One region of the Bacillus sp. AK124 genome, then DNA from elsewhere that is predicted to be linked to it. Evidence: predicted binding sites of a transcription regulator. Region 1 holds the regulator's gene; each other region holds the start of a gene.
The links. The regulator LexA, encoded in region 1, represses DNA repair genes until DNA is damaged. The targets are predictions, from matches to a motif close to CGAACATATGTTCG.
Positions count from the first base shown of each region.

Region 2: ruvA (Holliday junction branch migration protein RuvA) is a predicted target of LexA. The motif match lies at 2,712-2,725, and genes of this name have one in related genera.
Region 3: M1E06_RS14730 (ImmA/IrrE family metallo-endopeptidase) is a predicted target of LexA. The motif match lies at 2,458-2,471, and genes of this name have one in related genera.

Region 1 covers NZ_CP096378.1:2,324,163-2,329,557, forward strand. The annotation lists gene tkt (transketolase) at 1-1,675, opposite strand, end outside; gene M1E06_RS11555 (DUF896 domain-containing protein) at 1,839-2,072, opposite strand; gene M1E06_RS11560 (YneB family resolvase-like protein) at 2,138-2,785, opposite strand; gene yneA (cell division suppressor protein YneA) at 2,804-3,115, opposite strand; gene lexA (transcriptional repressor LexA) at 3,267-3,890, shown strand; gene M1E06_RS11575 (NucA/NucB deoxyribonuclease domain-containing protein) at 4,089-4,517, opposite strand; gene M1E06_RS11580 (thymidylate synthase) at 4,811-5,395, opposite strand, start outside.
Region 2 covers NZ_CP096378.1:1,374,020-1,379,414, forward strand. The annotation lists gene M1E06_RS06910 (IS1182 family transposase) at 1-67, opposite strand, end outside; gene M1E06_RS06915 (hypothetical protein) at 596-787, shown strand; gene M1E06_RS06920 (hypothetical protein) at 1,074-1,196, opposite strand; gene M1E06_RS06925 (protein kinase family protein) at 1,267-1,914, opposite strand; gene M1E06_RS06930 (intercompartmental signaling factor BofC) at 2,146-2,667, shown strand; gene ruvA (Holliday junction branch migration protein RuvA) at 2,791-3,396, shown strand; gene ruvB (Holliday junction branch migration DNA helicase RuvB) at 3,406-4,410, shown strand; gene M1E06_RS06945 (DUF2905 domain-containing protein) at 4,403-4,603, shown strand; gene queA (tRNA preQ1(34) S-adenosylmethionine ribosyltransferase-isomerase QueA) at 4,644-5,395, shown strand, end outside.
Region 3 covers NZ_CP096378.1:2,931,147-2,936,541, forward strand. The annotation lists gene M1E06_RS14705 (ATP-binding protein) at 1-501, opposite strand, end outside; gene M1E06_RS14710 (helix-turn-helix domain-containing protein) at 401-1,225, opposite strand; gene M1E06_RS14715 (hypothetical protein) at 1,226-1,522, opposite strand; gene M1E06_RS14720 (helix-turn-helix transcriptional regulator) at 1,512-1,772, opposite strand; gene xre (HTH-type transcriptional regulator Xre) at 1,945-2,298, shown strand; gene M1E06_RS14730 (ImmA/IrrE family metallo-endopeptidase) at 2,487-3,143, shown strand; gene M1E06_RS14735 (poly-gamma-glutamate hydrolase family protein) at 3,156-3,803, opposite strand; gene M1E06_RS14740 (regulatory YrvL family protein) at 4,271-4,684, shown strand; gene M1E06_RS14745 (hypothetical protein) at 4,713-4,949, shown strand; gene M1E06_RS14750 (TetR/AcrR family transcriptional regulator) at 5,060-5,395, shown strand, end outside.

The DNA of each region.
Region 1 (5,395 bases):
TCGCAAGCAAGATCGCTTGCGGTTTTTCGTTTTGGCTTTTCGAAACGACATATCCACCTTTTTCAACGCCTTCATAAGCTGCTTCAGGAGACTGATCGATTGTCGGCAAGTTTTGACGTGTCAACACAAGCGCAGTCGGCTGATTTTTTGATTGAAGCGCCAGTTTCCAGGCTGCTGCTGTTTCATTTCCGTCTGCAGGTCTGATGACGGACAAGTTCGGCAGCGCACGAAGTGATGCCAGCTGTTCAATCGGCTCATGAGTCGGTCCGTCTTCTCCGACGGCAATGCTGTCATGTGTAAACACATATGTGACAGGAAGCCCCATTAATGCCGCAAGACGGATCGCAGGTCTCAGATAGTCGGAGAAAACGAAGAACGTTCCGCCGAATACGCGAAGGCCACCGTGGAGAGCCATTCCGTTCAAAGCTGCTCCCATCGCAAATTCACGTACACCGAACCAAATATTTCTGCCGGCGTAATCTCTCGCTGAAAAATCTCCGCCGTTTTTGATTGTCGTTTTGTTGGAGCCGGCCAAGTCAGCGGATCCGCCAAAGAAGAACGGCACTTGTTGTGCGATTCCGTTTAATACTTCCCCAGAGGATGCACGCGAAGCAAGGCTGCTTCCTTTCTCATACGCAGGTACTTTCTGATCCCAACCTTCAGGAAGCTCGCCCTTCATCGCAAGTTCAAGCTCTTCGGCAAGTTCCGGGTGGGCTTTCTTGTATGCGGAGAACAGCTCGTTCCATTCCGCCTCTTTTTTCTTGCCCGCTTCTTTCACTGTTTCGTTAAAGTGTTCGTACACTTCAGAAGGGACATGAAAATCTTCTTCGTATGTCCACTCATACGCTTCCTTCGTTAATTTCGCCTCTTCTGAGCCAAGCGGAGCACCGTGAACGCCGGATGTTCCCGCGCGGTTTGGAGAGCCGAAACCGATCGTTGTTTTCACTTCAATTAATGTAGGCTGCTTTTCATTTTGTTTCGCTTTCTCGACGGCCGCCGTAATCTCGGCAATATTATTGCCGTCTTCAACATAAAGCACTTCCCAATTCATCGCTTCAAAACGCTGCTTCACATTTTCAGAGAATGAGCGGTTTAATTCACCGTCAAGCGAAATATCATTTGAATCATAAAGCACGATGAGACGGCCGAGTTTCAAATGTCCCGCAAGCGAAGCCGCTTCCGATGAAATTCCCTCCATCAAGTCTCCGTCACCGCAAATGCTGTATGTATAATGATCAACGACGCGATAGTCGTCACGGTTGTAAGTTTCCGCAAGGTGACGTTCAGCAAGCGCCATTCCGACAGCCATTCCGATTCCTTGGCCAAGCGGGCCTGTCGTCGCATCTACACCAGGAGTATGTCCGAATTCCGGATGTCCAGGCGTTTTGCTTCCCCATTGGCGGAAATTCTTGAGGTCTTCAATTGAAACGTCATACCCGCTTAAGTGAAGCATGCTGTACAGAAGCATTGATCCGTGTCCGGCGGACAGCACAAAACGGTCCCTGTTAAACCAATTCGGATTTTCAGGGCTGACATTCATCATTTTTGTCCAAAGCGCATAAGCCATCGGAGCAGTCCCCATCGGCATGCCGGGGTGACCGGATTTAGCTTTTTCAATCGCGTCTATGGAGAGTGTTCGTATTGTTGCGACAGATTTTAATTCAATCGTTTTCATTATGATCCCCTTCCTGTATGGACTCTACTTTCTTATCATAAATCTACCCATCGGTTTTCACAACCATTTCAGCTCAAAAGCAGTGAAAAATGACGAATCTTTGCCTTCATTTTAAATTGTAGTATATACAAAAAGGGAATACGATATCGGCGTATTCCCCAAATTAATGCAATCGGCGGTTTCTTTTTTCCTGTTTGAGCTTTTCAGGCGTCACATCATTACCTTCAGGATCAACAATCGTCACAGTTTTCAACGTGTTTTTCATAGACGCGCGGACGCCTTGAAGATATTCCTGGCGAAGCTTCTGCTGTTCTGCTTTTTCTTCGTCTGTTAAAGATCCGCTCTTTGCTTTTTTGGCAAGCTCGTTAATTCTGGCTATTTTTTCATTAGAAATCATAAGATACTCCTTTGATTCGGTATATATCCATCATACTACTAAATCCGCTTTCGTTTGACAACAGATTAGTCTGCAAGGCCGTCCTTATACTCCTGGTAGCGGCGGTGAACGGTTGCTTTTGAAATGCTGTATCCGAACCCTCTCAACACGGCTGCAATCTCCGCAAACGTCAGCTTGTTCTCCCTGAGCCTGACGATTTCTGAAAGAGGCGCTTCGATCCGCTCTCTCCCGCCGCCTTCATTGCGGTGTTTCAGATTCCTCTCCGGGCGGTAGCCGTTTTCGACCGCCTTCTTCATTCCCCGCTTAATTTTCAGGTTATGTATTTTCCGCTGGTATTCTTCGACAATGCCGACAATCTCCAAAACCATCGAATCCGCTTCGGAAAGCTCAAGTTTTCCCCGGTGAGCCAGCGTGTAGATTTGAACGCCTTCTTTATATAAACAGTGAAGAAGGGCAATTTTGGCATTCCCTCTTCCAAGTCGCGTATCATCCTGTATTAAAACTGCGTCAATGTCTGATGTTTTGATTTCCTCGAGCAGATCGAAGACGCCGTCGCGGTCCATCTCATATCCGCTCGCCTGTTCGGAAATGACGTTCACGACGTTCATCCCGTGCTCGGCGGCAAGCGACTGGAGCTCTTCAGCCTGCCGTTTTAATGAGGTTTCCTGCTGCTCCTTCGCAGTGCTTACCCTGGTGTAAATAATCGCATTCATGGAAATCCCCTCAATCATTTATTCTACAACTGCAAGCTGATATTGATCGGAGTGCTGTTTGGCTACCGGCAGGACCAAAACATCGCCCGGTTTAATAACGGAGGTCGGCAGATTGTTTTTATCGGCGACCCATTCGATGAATTTTTGTTTGTCAGCGGGTTTTCCGCCTTTGATCCGGTCGGCCAGCTCCCACAATGTATCGCCTTCCTGCACTTCTATTTTAACATATTGCTTTCTTTCTTCGATTTTACCGGCAAAAGACACAAACAGAATACAGCAGCTGATCACAGCAGTAAACAGACTGACAAAAATCAATGATTCTCTTTTCATATCCATCACCCCAGAATGTTTGTTCGGTTTTATGATTTCAGTATACATACGAACAAATGTTTCTGTCAATCGTTTTTTTCGAACCTATGTTTGTACTCAAAGGAAAAACATGCTATAATCTAGCTAAAATCGACGTTTTGAGGTGCAAAAAATGACGAAGCTATCAAAAAGACAACTTGATATTTTGCGTTTCATTAAAGAAGAAGTGAAACGCAAAGGCTATCCGCCTTCCGTCAGGGAGATCGGAGAAGCGGTCGGCCTGGCGTCAAGTTCAACGGTACACGGCCACTTGGCAAGGCTTGAAACGAAGGGATTGATCAGAAGGGATCCGACGAAGCCGAGAGCGATCGAAATTCTCGATACAGAGGAAGAAATTCACATTCCAAAAAACCAGGTTGTCAATGTCCCGGTCATCGGAAAGGTGACGGCCGGTACGCCGATTACCGCAGTCGAAAACATTGAGGAATACTTTCCGCTTCCAGACCGCCTGGCGCCGCCGGATGAGCATGTCTTTATGCTGGAGATCATGGGCGAAAGCATGATCGATGCCGGAATTCTTGATCAGGATTATGTGATAGTCAAACAGCAGAACACCGCAAACAACGGAGATATCGTCGTTGCGATGACCGAAGACGACGAAGCGACTGTTAAGCGGTTTTTCAAGGAAGAAACCCATATCCGCCTTCAGCCGGAAAACCCGACGATGGAACCGATCATCCTCCAGAATGTGACGATTCTCGGAAAAGTCATTGGCGTATTCCGCACGGTTCATTAAAAAACGGACTCATCAGCAAAACCGCCGGTCGGCGGTTTTTTTTCGCACGAAAAAACAGGCTCACATCCATACGGAAATGAAGGATGCGAGCCTGAAACAGAGGGATTGATCATATGCTTACATTACCATTATCCCCCAAACAAGTTTTCCTGTCAACAAAAATGTTTCCTTGAGGAAACATTTATCGTTGTCTCCCTTTTATCGAACGATAAACAAAATTCTCGTCCCGTCAGCGTAATCGCTCAGCCTGTTCCCGACCCAGGAGCCGGCTCCGCGGTTATCCGATGAGCTGACATATCTGACCGACGCTCCTTTTCCCCCTTCTTCACACATGGCCATCGGCCATTCGTCACGGTCAAAGCCCGGCTTAGTCGGAATCCCCTTTAATGATTCCTGACGGCGCTTATCCGCTCCAGATCTTTCAATTGTGCAGACATCTGAATGGCCCGCTTTGATCGCATCGCTTATATGAGCACCTGTTTCAGGATAGCGCGATGCCGGAAAATACAATACGTCATCATACCTTGCAGCGCCTTCGGCATGCTGAGGAGAATATGCAGCCCCTCCCGAAAGCCCAAGCAGCACCAATGCGGAAAACAGCAGATGAACCGCCCATTTTTTGATCATGACAAAAACAACCTCCTCTTGTATATGCTGGTGTCACTAACAGATTAAGAGAGAATTGTTTTTGCTTTTCGGGCTCTTTGTGAAAAAGACGTTTAGATTGTGTAAATAAACGTAAGTTAAATGCTCGGGTCATACCCGTGAAAAACTGCATGTACTTTTTGCGTCCGCTCTAAACGTATACACGGCTGCCGTAAGGAAACATGCGGCTGCCGGATATGCAAATTTTTTCATCGTTGTATTTTTTAAAAATGATTCATTCACACAACAAAAAAACAGGCGGAAAATCCGCCTGTTTATACGGCAACTTCAAATGTCAGCTTGTCGCCGTGCTTATAGTCAATTAATTTAAAATCATCGATTGTAAAGTCATAAAAGTTTTTGATGTCCGGGTTGATCCACAGCTTCGGCGCTTCATATTGCTCGCGTTTCATCTGAATGTTTAAATTATCGATGTGACGGGTATAGATGTGACAGTCGCCGATATTGAAGATGTATTCGCCCAGCTCATAACCGAGGACTTGGGCGATCATGCGCTGCAAGACGTTATATTGGAACACATTGAACGGGTTGCCAAGCGCCATGTCATTGCTTCTCGCTCTTACTTCCAAAGAGAGCTTTCCTTCTTTCACATACCATTGCGTCTCATAGACGCAGGGCGTCAAGGCCATGCCGTCCAAGTCATCGGGATTCCACAGCATGGTCAAATGCCTGCGTGAAGACGGATTATGCTTTAACTGATGGAGCAAATAATCCACTTGATCGGCTTTCTGCCCGTTAACCGTTCTGTTTTTCTTCGCTAATTGATAGCCGTAGGCTGCTCCGATTGTGCCGTCTTCAAGCCGCCATTGATCCCAAATATGAACCCCCATATCGTTCAA
Region 2 (5,395 bases), 950 kb from region 1:
GGACAAGTTCACTTAAGGCAAAGACTTCAAGCTGTTCGCGCTGATCTTTAGAGTGCTTAGACAACATGGCAAAACCTCCAAAAACTAGATTTCACTCACATTTTAACAAAAAAAGCTTGTCGATCAAGCCACTTTTTGTGGCTTTGTCGACAAGCTGAAAGCGGCAAATCGCTATGATTTGCCGCTTTTTTAGATTTATTTAAACGGAATTTAAACTCCGGTGCAGCTTATTTTTAACCTTGATGGTCTATAGTTGAAAACAGAATCAATTCTTATGAAAGGGTGAGATACTTTGTCGAAGGGTGGGATGGTATTCATGTCAAAGTGAAAAAAGCTCGTCTTATATCTCCTTGGAAAAGGTGAAATTTACTGTCTGTAAGCTCAGGACGGAGCAGCAAATCAATATTGCTTATATTGTTGTTGGGAATTTTTTCGGTGGTCGCAATCTGTAAAATTCCGAATGAAGACAGACACGGGATATGAAAAAGGCATGTTATCAGTGTGGGTTAGGCAATTTTGGGAGTATAAGATGTAATCGCTTAACACGCCTGTATATAATCTCAAAAAACTTATATGCAGTAAGGAGAGGAAGAACATGGAGCAAATTGTTTTTATAGTTTCAATGTTGGCTTTGGGAGCCACTTTAGTTACTTTTTTTGGTTTGATTTTAAACGACGGATTAAAAGGGGTGTTCGACCTGTCAAGAAAACCGGTTAAATTTATGGCAGGGACATTTTTGCTTTACATTGTCACTTTTGCAATCTATATTTTGATCAACAGCCATTAATCAGCAAACTAATCAAGGGGAGGGATCTGTAAAAGGCTACACCTCTTTTTAATAAATCGATGACTGAACCGGATAACGGAAGCGAGTCTTTCCAAAAATGGTTGGGAAAATGGTTTTAAAAAGGATTTTTCTAGCGTAGGAATGATGGTGCAACCAGGCCAGCTATATGGATTGCTAATATTACTGAATAAAAACAATTCGCTGATTTTAGCATTGAATTAATTCCTTTCAATTTTAAATTCAACAAATAACGACTAAAAAACACTCGAATCTCCGAGTGTTTTTGTTAATTTATGATTTTTGCAAGTCCTCTTACTGCCAGCCTCAGCACATAAAACAACGGCTCAAGCAAATCAACGAGATAAAGATAATCCCATTTATCATCATTTCGTTTCTTCTTTTTCTTCAACAGCTGTTTCTCCCTTCCTGACTTTAATGGGGTTATTTCATATACGGACGCGCCTTCTTTAAGTTTCAAATTAGGGGTGAAATTTGTTTTTTCTGGCGGCCCATTGTTTCTGAAGCCAGTTTTTTTTATAAAGATAAGCGATCAATTCCATCCACAGCTTAGGAAGCCTTTGCGGGAAACGGCTTTTTTTATAAATGGTTTGATAGGCTGTTTTTAAGTCATCCCACTGTCTGCATTCTTTCGTCTGCAAAAACCTGGCCACATCGATGACTTTGATTGTCCCAGCCGGCGTCAGTATCAGGTTTCTGAGGTGGATATCGGATGGATTCAATCCTTTCCGCTTCGCATCGTTCAATGCGCGGTCGACCTCGCAGATCATGTCATCATCGATCAGAATGCCTTTGTTTAAACACTCATAAAAAGTGTATCCTTTAATATACTCCATTAAAATATATGATGGCCCTGTTTCATATATATCAGGATAATAATTCGAATCAGAAAGCTTTTTGTAAATCTCCGCTTCCCTTGCGGCAATGTTCTTAAATTCGGGAAAAAAGACTTTAAGAGCCATTTCCCTGCCCTCTTCAGTCAGCTTAAAAACGTATGCGCTCCTGCCTTTCCCGATCAACTCTAAGTCATCGGGTTTTTGGATAAGTTTATTGAACTTTTTTTTCGTATTATACTTTACGGCCTCTGCATAGGTTTGCGCCTTTTTCACGCCGAACTCACCTTCTTTTTAAGGGCTGGTCAAACGAAAAACTCTCTATAATGTTGTTTATACATGAGAACGAGGGGTTTTGCACCTTAAATGCTTTTGAGTTCTTCATATTGGTTTAAAAATGTAACATTCGTAAACCGGTTGTCATCTAATTGCTTTTTTAGATTAATTTTTAAAAGCGTTGGTCAAACTATGGATATGATCGTTAAGGCAAAAAAGAAGGTGATATTGATGAACAGCCAAAGCAAGTTCAAAATCGGTTTATTGCTTATTGGAAGTCTGCTGGCCGCGCTCAGCTTTCACCTGGAGGCCCTGGCCGAAAAGCCGGCTAAAGTTCAAATCCAGCTTGAAAAGGTTTATCTGGACGGGGACGTTGGAATCGAAAATAAAGTAGAGGCCGCTCGAACACTGGAAGACTTTAAAGCTGCTTATAAAGGGTGGCAGCTCATCGATCAGAAAAAGGGGTTTATTTTGTTTCGCAAACAGGTGGACGACATTTCTCCCCTCAGCAAAACAAACGGTTATATCGGAGTGACGGAAGACGGCGTGATTTCGACTTTTCACGGCCGCCCGGGCATATTATCAGAGCCGATTCAATCGTTTTTTCAGATTGATATAAAGCGCCTGGAAAGCCGGATGGCGGATGATTTGCGCAAAGGGATCCCATACCGCACGAAAAAGGAATTTGAACATGTCATTGAAGCCGTAAAATCATCCGGAAGCCAACATCATGTAAAAGATATGAAGACATGACGCTGTTATGTCTTTTTTCAGCTGCAGACAGAAGCCATTTTTAGCGAACATATGTTAACTTTTTGATTCTAGCTTTGCCTGTTTTGTGTTACAATGAAGAGCAGTCAAAGAGGTGAATGAACGTTGATCGAATTCGTAAAAGGGACGATTGATTATGTATCGCCCCAATATATTGTCATTGAAAACGGCGGGATCGGCTATCAGATCTTTACGCCAAATCCGTTTATTTATAAGAAAAACAGCAACGAAACAATCTATACATACCATTATGTAAGAGAAGATACGAATGCGCTGTACGGCTTTTCGACAAGGGAAGAAAAAATGCTGTTTACGAAAATGCTGAATGTTACGGGAATCGGCCCGAAAGGAGCGCTTGCGATCCTCGCTTCCGGCGATCCGGGAGCGGTGATTGAAGCGATCGAGAATGAGGATGAAGCGTTTCTCGTCAAGTTCCCCGGCGTAGGCAAAAAAACGGCAAGGCAGATCATTCTTGATCTGAAAGGGAAGCTCGCAGACGCCGTTCCTGAAATCGCGGCCGATCTGTTTAACCATGAAGAGCGGGAGCAAATTCATGAAGCGGAAACGGCTCTTGAGGAGGCGCTTGAAGCATTAAGAGCGCTCGGCTATTCCGACCGGGAAATTAAAAAAGTCCAGCCTCATTTGAAAAAGGAAGAGGCGCTTTCGACGGATCAATACGTTAAAAAAGCATTGCAAAAATTGTTAAAGTAAGGTGATATCATGGATGAGCGGCTTGTATCAAGTGAACTAGACAACCATGAATCAGCGATCGAGCAAAGTCTGCGTCCGCAAAGACTGGCTCAGTATATCGGCCAGGAAAAAGTGAAAGACAACCTCAAGGTATTCATTGAAGCTGCGAAAATGCGGGAAGAAACGCTTGACCATGTCTTGTTGTACGGGCCGCCGGGATTGGGAAAAACGACGCTCGCTGCGATCATCGCCAACGAAATGGGAGTCAATCTCAGAACGACGTCAGGTCCGGCGATCGAGCGCCCCGGCGATTTGGCGGCGATATTAACGGCTCTGGAGCCAGGTGACGTTTTATTTATTGACGAGATCCACCGTCTGCACCGTTCGATCGAAGAGGTGCTGTATCCTGCGATGGAAGATTTCTGCCTTGATATCGTGATCGGCAAAGGGCCGTCGGCGCGTTCTGTGAGGCTCGATCTTCCTCCTTTTACCCTTGTCGGCGCGACCACAAGGGTCGGGCTTTTAACCGCGCCTCTCAGGGACAGGTTCGGCGTTCTGTCAAGGCTTGAGTATTACACGCGTGACGAGCTTTCAGACATCGTGATCAGAACGGCGGAGCTGTTTGAGGTTGACATCGATTCGCTCTCGGCTCTCGAAATCGCGAGACGGTCAAGAGGGACGCCGCGGATTGCCAACAGGCTTTTGAGGAGGGTCAGAGATTTTGCCCAGGTGCTTGGAAACAGCTCCATCACGGAGGAAGTGGCGGTGGATGCGCTGGAACGCCTCCAGGTTGATAAACTCGGGCTTGATCATATCGACCGCAAGCTTTTAATGGGCATGATCGAAAAATTTGGCGGCGGTCCAGTCGGCATCGATACGATTTCGGCTACCATCGGTGAGGAGTCTCACACGATCGAGGATGTGTATGAGCCGTATCTTCTTCAAATCGGTTTTATTCAAAGAACGCCGCGGGGGCGCATCGTAACCCCTGATGTATACAGCCACTTTAAAATGGAGGTTCCGAACCGTGACTGAATTTCCAAAGATTTTAATGGTGCTGGGCGCCGTCATTTTTGGCATCGGTTTATTCATGCAAGTCATCGGCAGGCTCCCCGGCGATATTTTTGTAAAAAAGGGAAACGTGACATTTTTCTTTCCGGTTGTTACATGCATTGTCATCAGCATCATTCTGTCCGTGGTGTTTTCGTTTTTCGGACGAATGAAATGACGCGACATTCAAGTCTATAGATAGAGTAAGGTGAAAAAAGATGAAAGTAGAATTATTCGATTTTGACTTGCCTGAACGCCTTATCGCACAGGTTCCTTTAAAAGAGCGGGATGCGTCCAGGCTGATGGTGCTGGATAAAAAAACAGGAGAAATCACTCACAGCACGTTTAAGCACGTGATTGATTTTCTGAACGCGGGCGATTGCATCGTGTTGAATGATACGAGGGTGCTACCGGCCCGCTTGTACGGAGTCAAGGAAGAGACGGGCGCAAAGGTTGAAGTTCTTCTGTTAAAACAGGAGGAAGGGGACGTATGGGAAACGCTTGTCAAGCCCGCAAAGCGGGTCAAGCGCGGAACCGTTCTTTCGTTTGGAGACGGCCGTCTAACGGCGGTCTGCACAGAAGAGCTCGAGCACGGCGGAAGAAAAATTGAATTCCGCTATGAAGGAATTTTTTACGAGGTGCTCGAATCGCTCGGCGAAATGCCTCTGCCTCCTTATATTAAAGAACAGCTCGATGACAGAGAGCGCTATCAGACGGTTTACTCAAAGAAACAAGGATCGGCGGCTGCGCCGACGGCCGGGCTGCATTTTACGGAAGAGATTCTGGATGCGCTCAGGAAAAAAGGCGTGCATATTGCGTTTATTACCCTTCACGTCGGGCTCGGGACATTCCGGCCTGTCAGTGCGGAAAATGTAGAGGAACACGATATGCATGCCGAGTTTTATGAAATGTCGGAAGAAACGGCAGCATTGTTAAACCGCGTCAGACAGGAAGGCGGAAAAATCATTTC
Region 3 (5,395 bases), 610 kb from region 1:
CAATGAGAAATCCTGTTTTAAATCGTTGAATCCTTCGACAAAAGGAAAATAAAGGACGGGTACGAAATGCTTCCTCATCAGCTCATTGGCGGCGGCCGTCAGCAAATGCGTCTTCCCTGAACCGGGTCGTCCCAAGAACGCGATGCTGTTTTTGCGGCTTTCCCGGATGTCCCGGTAAGCTTGTACATATTCAACGGCGCATTCATACGCCTCTTTTACAGATTGGTGTTTTCCTTTCGTCTTGAACTGAGCAAAATTTAAGTTTTTAAATTGTTCGGTGATTTCGCTCGATTTCAACAGCTTTTGCGCTTTCCGCCATTCGCGGCAGGCGCATGATACCCATACTTCCATCGTTCCGCGCCGTTCGATAAATCCAAGTTCATCTTTGCATTTCGGACAGTCATACCGTTTTGCGGCGGATTCTTCCGGTTTGTCCCCCTGTGATAGACAGCTCCTGTTTCTCAGTTCGTCCATGATCTCTTCGATTGTTCTTTTGGACATTGTTCTCCCTCCTGACAGTTGTTTTCTCTTCCGCTTCAGCCAGCCGGCCGATTATATATTTTTCACAGTAGCTGAAGACCTTGATCGTTTCATTGCGGCTTCGGCGCCGCGCCTCATACTCTTCAAAGCATTGTTCAAGCCATTTGATTGTTTGCGGAATAGACACTCCGCGGGCGACAATCCGGGCGATGGCCTGGTAGTCTTTTGACGAGGGATGGACAGGCTTTCCTTCCTGCAAAGACCTAAGGGCGGCAAATCGGTCTGCTATTGTTTTTATGGAAGTCATATTATGTTTTGTGTTGATTTGTGTGATATCTTTATTGGATTGGACAAGGATGTCCGCACGGCCAGTCTCTTCTGTCCGAACAGAACTGCCTGACCGGACATGGCTGGCATAGGCAAATTTCTTTGAATGTCTGACTGACAAAATCATTCCGTAAGGCGCTCTTGTGACTGCAATGTAGCCGTTTCGTTCGAGAAGAGCGAGCCATCTTCTAACCGTTTTTTCGTTGACGCCGAATTGAAGAGCCAATTCTGCGGCTTTCAGCGGTTTGTTGCCGAGCACGATGCCCCATGTCATCCCATCGCGTTCGATTTCCTTAGTTGTTGAACTGATGCACCATAAAAACAGCCAAATGGCATTGCCTATTTTCTCGTAGTGCACAGGTGTTAAAAGCCCTGAGTAAACGGAAAAGGGATAGCTTTGATCGAGCGGACGGGACATTCATCTTCCCCCTTCCTTGTGCCTTCTGCGGTTCAGTCTGAGATACCGTTCGTATTGGCCTTTACGATCGAATTGGAATACAGGCTTTCCGTCTTTCGTAAAAGCGATGAATCCCCCGGCTTCGCCGAGCCGCCATTGATCAAAACGGTCTGAGCTGTAGGAAATCACAATTTTACCCATTCTGCCTCCTTGTGGATATCCGGCGGGTCCGCCATGTCTTCGCATTTGCTCTCTGTCGGCTTCCTTTGGATAGCCGTGCGTTCGAATGTGTGTGACCATCGGATGTTCAAGATTCATGACATCGCCTTCTTTCATACAGAGTTCCTTTGATACAATATGTATCCAAACAGACCTGAAAAAGATCGGGAAACAGCAATCGATCAGGAACTGAGTAAAGCGTTTCGAATTTCAGCATCGTTTCTCTGCCGGGATTGCGTGTTCCCCTTTCGATTTTGCGAACATAAACCTCGGAGAGTCCAAGCCTTTCCGACACTTGCTTTTGGGTCCATACCCTCTTACAACGCTCTTCGATCAACCGTTTTCGCACATGTTCTCACTCCCTGTTTTTGATACAATACGTATCTGATGATTTGATTATATATGATACACTTCTTATCATCAATACTTTTTTGATACTTTTTTTATCATATATTTATTTCGATACATTTTGTATCTATAATAGAGATAAACATGCCGAATTGAGGAAGAGAGGTCATTCTATGTTAGGCGGCAGACTGAAGAGCCTGAGAGGAAAACGGACACAGGAAGAAGTTGCAAAGCAGATCGGTGTATCGCGGGCCCGCTACTCCCATTACGAAAACGGAAGAAGCGAGCCGGACTATGAAACATTAAAAAAACTCGCCGATTACTATAAAGTGACGATTGACTATCTGTTGACAGGAACGGAAAAGAAAAAAACGATTGAAGACGAAATCGCAGATCCGGATCTGCAAATTGCATACCGAGACATGCAGGAATTTTCCCCCGAAAGCAGACAGCAGGCCATCGAGTTCATTCAATACTTAAAAGAAAAAGAGAAAAAACGAAAGCCCGGAGATAAACAAAACGGATAAAAAAGGAATTTTTATTAAACATTACCTGATGAGCGCCGATTTAATAGTTAAGACGATAAAAAAGGGAAAGATTTGCTAAAGAGGCTGCTCATCGTATATGATAGATCTGCATGAAAACATGACAGCCCCTTTGACGGGCTTTTCTTTCCCGCTAAAAACAGAACATTTGTTCGAAAGGGTGTCTCGTATTGAAGTTTTACTTATCTCACCTAGAAGAATACGTCAAAAATATGTATCAAAAGTTTGGTTTTTTTGAACCCCACCACATTGATATGAATCGCATAGCCGCTCATTTTAACATTTGGATTCACTATGAAAATGTCAACAGCATGATGATTAAGCATGACGGCATGTACAGCATCATTCTCAACAGCAGCCTTTCAAAGGAAAAGCAGTGGGAGGATTTTGCCCATGAGTTATGCCACGTATTAAAGCACGCGGGAAACCAGCTTTATATGAATCAGATGTTCAGGGAGCTGCAGGAATTCCAGGCCAATCAATTTATGTACCATTTTTGCGTCCCTACTTTTATGCTTTTAAAAATGGATTTTCCCCAGCTGCGATGCCAAGCCGCTAAAATGATCGCCGACCTCTTTAAAGTCACGGAATCGTTCGCTGTCAAACGGATCGAGCTCTTTGAAAAACGGCAAGCCGGGATCCAGTTTCATGAGGCATGGATGGCGAGCCTTTCCCAAGAGAGCGAATCAGCGAATGCTGCTCGCCTTAAAGAAGAAGACGAACTTGCACGCTACCGTCGGGAAACCCGCCGCCCGTACACAACGGCAAACGGCGTCGGCAAAATGGTCGCGGCAGAAAGCCGGCCGGCGTATATGCTGAGAAAATAAAAAACAGCCGGCTCAGCTCCCGGCTGCACTCGGCCCATATGCGATGCGGGCTCCTGCCTTCAAAGCTTTGACATAGCGGGAAAACACCTCATTTTGAGACGTTCGCCTGCCCTTTAATGTGAATTGCTCAAACATCGCCTTCCGCTGGGCAGTGCTGATTTCAAACTGCACGCTTAACCCTGTTTGGCAGCGATTGTTGATGCTTGCAGGGTTTGTACCTGAAAGATATCCCCTTTCAGCCGCCAGCTCCGCAGAAAATCCGTGCTTCTCCAATGTCTCCGCAAACAACAAGGCGCGCCTTCGATCTGTCCCCCCGATGAGCGTATGCCGGCGGAAAGGCTCGTCATATCCGTGGAACGCCAGTATGTATCGATGTCCTGCAGCCATTCGCACGGCAAGCGGGCAGTCAAAATGGGCGCTTGTCACATGAAGACTCTTATTGCCGCGCCTTTTCAATCCTTCCAATAAATAAACCGAAGAACCCGCTGCAAAAGCCCTGACAATTTCACTGATGCCCGGTTCGATCCCGCCCCCGTGGGGAGCCATCACAAGCAGTGCGCTCCCTGCATCCCGCGCAGCCACCGAATAATCGGTTCCTTCTATTTCATTTTCTGCCATCTCTGTAAAGCTGCCGTATTGGTCAGTTAAAGCCTGCTTCATCTCTTGATTTTTTGCACCTGCCTGTCCTGTTTTTATGTAGTGTACCGGGAGTCGCAGCGGTTGTAAATATGTTCCCTCTAGGAAAATAAAAATCTCTTTATGAGATTTAAAAGATTAAAGCAATTGAACCAAAATCGAAAATCACCTAAGGCACGAAAATAATTCTTCTAGTAAACACGTCGGTTTTAGAACAAGCAAATACGAAATATGATTAACAAAGTAAGGTTGCCGGCTGACAGCCTTTTTCATTTGGGATCCTATCCTCTTTGCAGCCCTAATGAAAACGCTCCAAATATGATATATGGTAATTAATTAGGTCTCGAAAAACCCATAAGGAATTTTTCAGAACGCTCTCTCCACTCCCCCCTTCCACACAAACTTTAACCCCAAAATCTCATTAATAACTCACAACCGGATATTTTTCTGATATCATGAATATACACTGCATGATTAGGAATGAATGTTTAATGATTAAAAAAACTCTCGGTACCATGCTCGCAGTGACTCTGATCTTTCTGTTGATCCTCACTGTGTTTACGCTCTTATTCGGGTCTTATTATTTCGGCGTCGCCGGCTTTTTCGCGATTTTCGGCGTGACATACGAATCGCCCTGGTCGCTCTTCTGGTATATCCTTTTATCCTTTGGCCTCGGTGCGCTGTTTGAAATCCCGGAAAAGATTTTGAGCTTTATGATCGGTCATAAAGCCGTGACCTTTATGATCGAATGTTTTTTTACGTGGCTTGCCATCCATCTCGCTGATGAATTGATGGACAGCATCACCATCCCGCTGGATGTGGAAATCATCGCCTGTCTGTTTTTATTCGTCATTCAGCTGGCATTTGAAGACAACAAAGAAAGAAACCGGACATACGAGGATTGAGAAACATTCGCGAAGGGAGAATAGAACTGTGACGTTTATCATTTTAATGGCCGGAATGTTTCTTTTTATTCAACTCAAAAAACCGTTCCGCAAGAAAATCTTCGGCTACGTTTTTTTGGCCGTTTATTTAACGGTGCTCGCACTCTATACCATCAATTCCACTTTTGTTCACCTCATATCTGACAGCCTTTTGTCGATCTTGGCAGTGATCGCTGTGGCGCCGCTGCTTGCCGGCTTTCTGAAGCCTTCAGCGGATTCCCGGTGAACCGAATATGGACAAATCGTCCTTTTTCTAAAACAGGCCTTCAAAAAAGGTCTTTTTTTTCGTTAAAATTATATAGACCGATCAGTATAAAATCATAAGGGAATGATAGGATGGCAGAAAAAATGAGCAGCCGCGACAAAATATTGCGGGCGGCTTCACGATTGTTCCGCAAACAAGGCTACCATGCCACAGGTCTGAGCCAAATCACAGCCGAAAGCGGAGCGCCGCGGGGATCGCTTTATTATTATTTTCCCGGCGGCAAAGAAGAGCTGGCGCAAGAGGCGATTCAATTAACCGGGGAAAGAATCAAAGCGTATATATTGTCAGCGATCAGCCATGAAGCTGATCCTGTCAAGGCGTTTCAATCTTATATCCAGATGATGGCTGACGGAATCGAGGAATACATCATGGAAGAAAACGATGATATTCCAATCGTATCCGTCGCC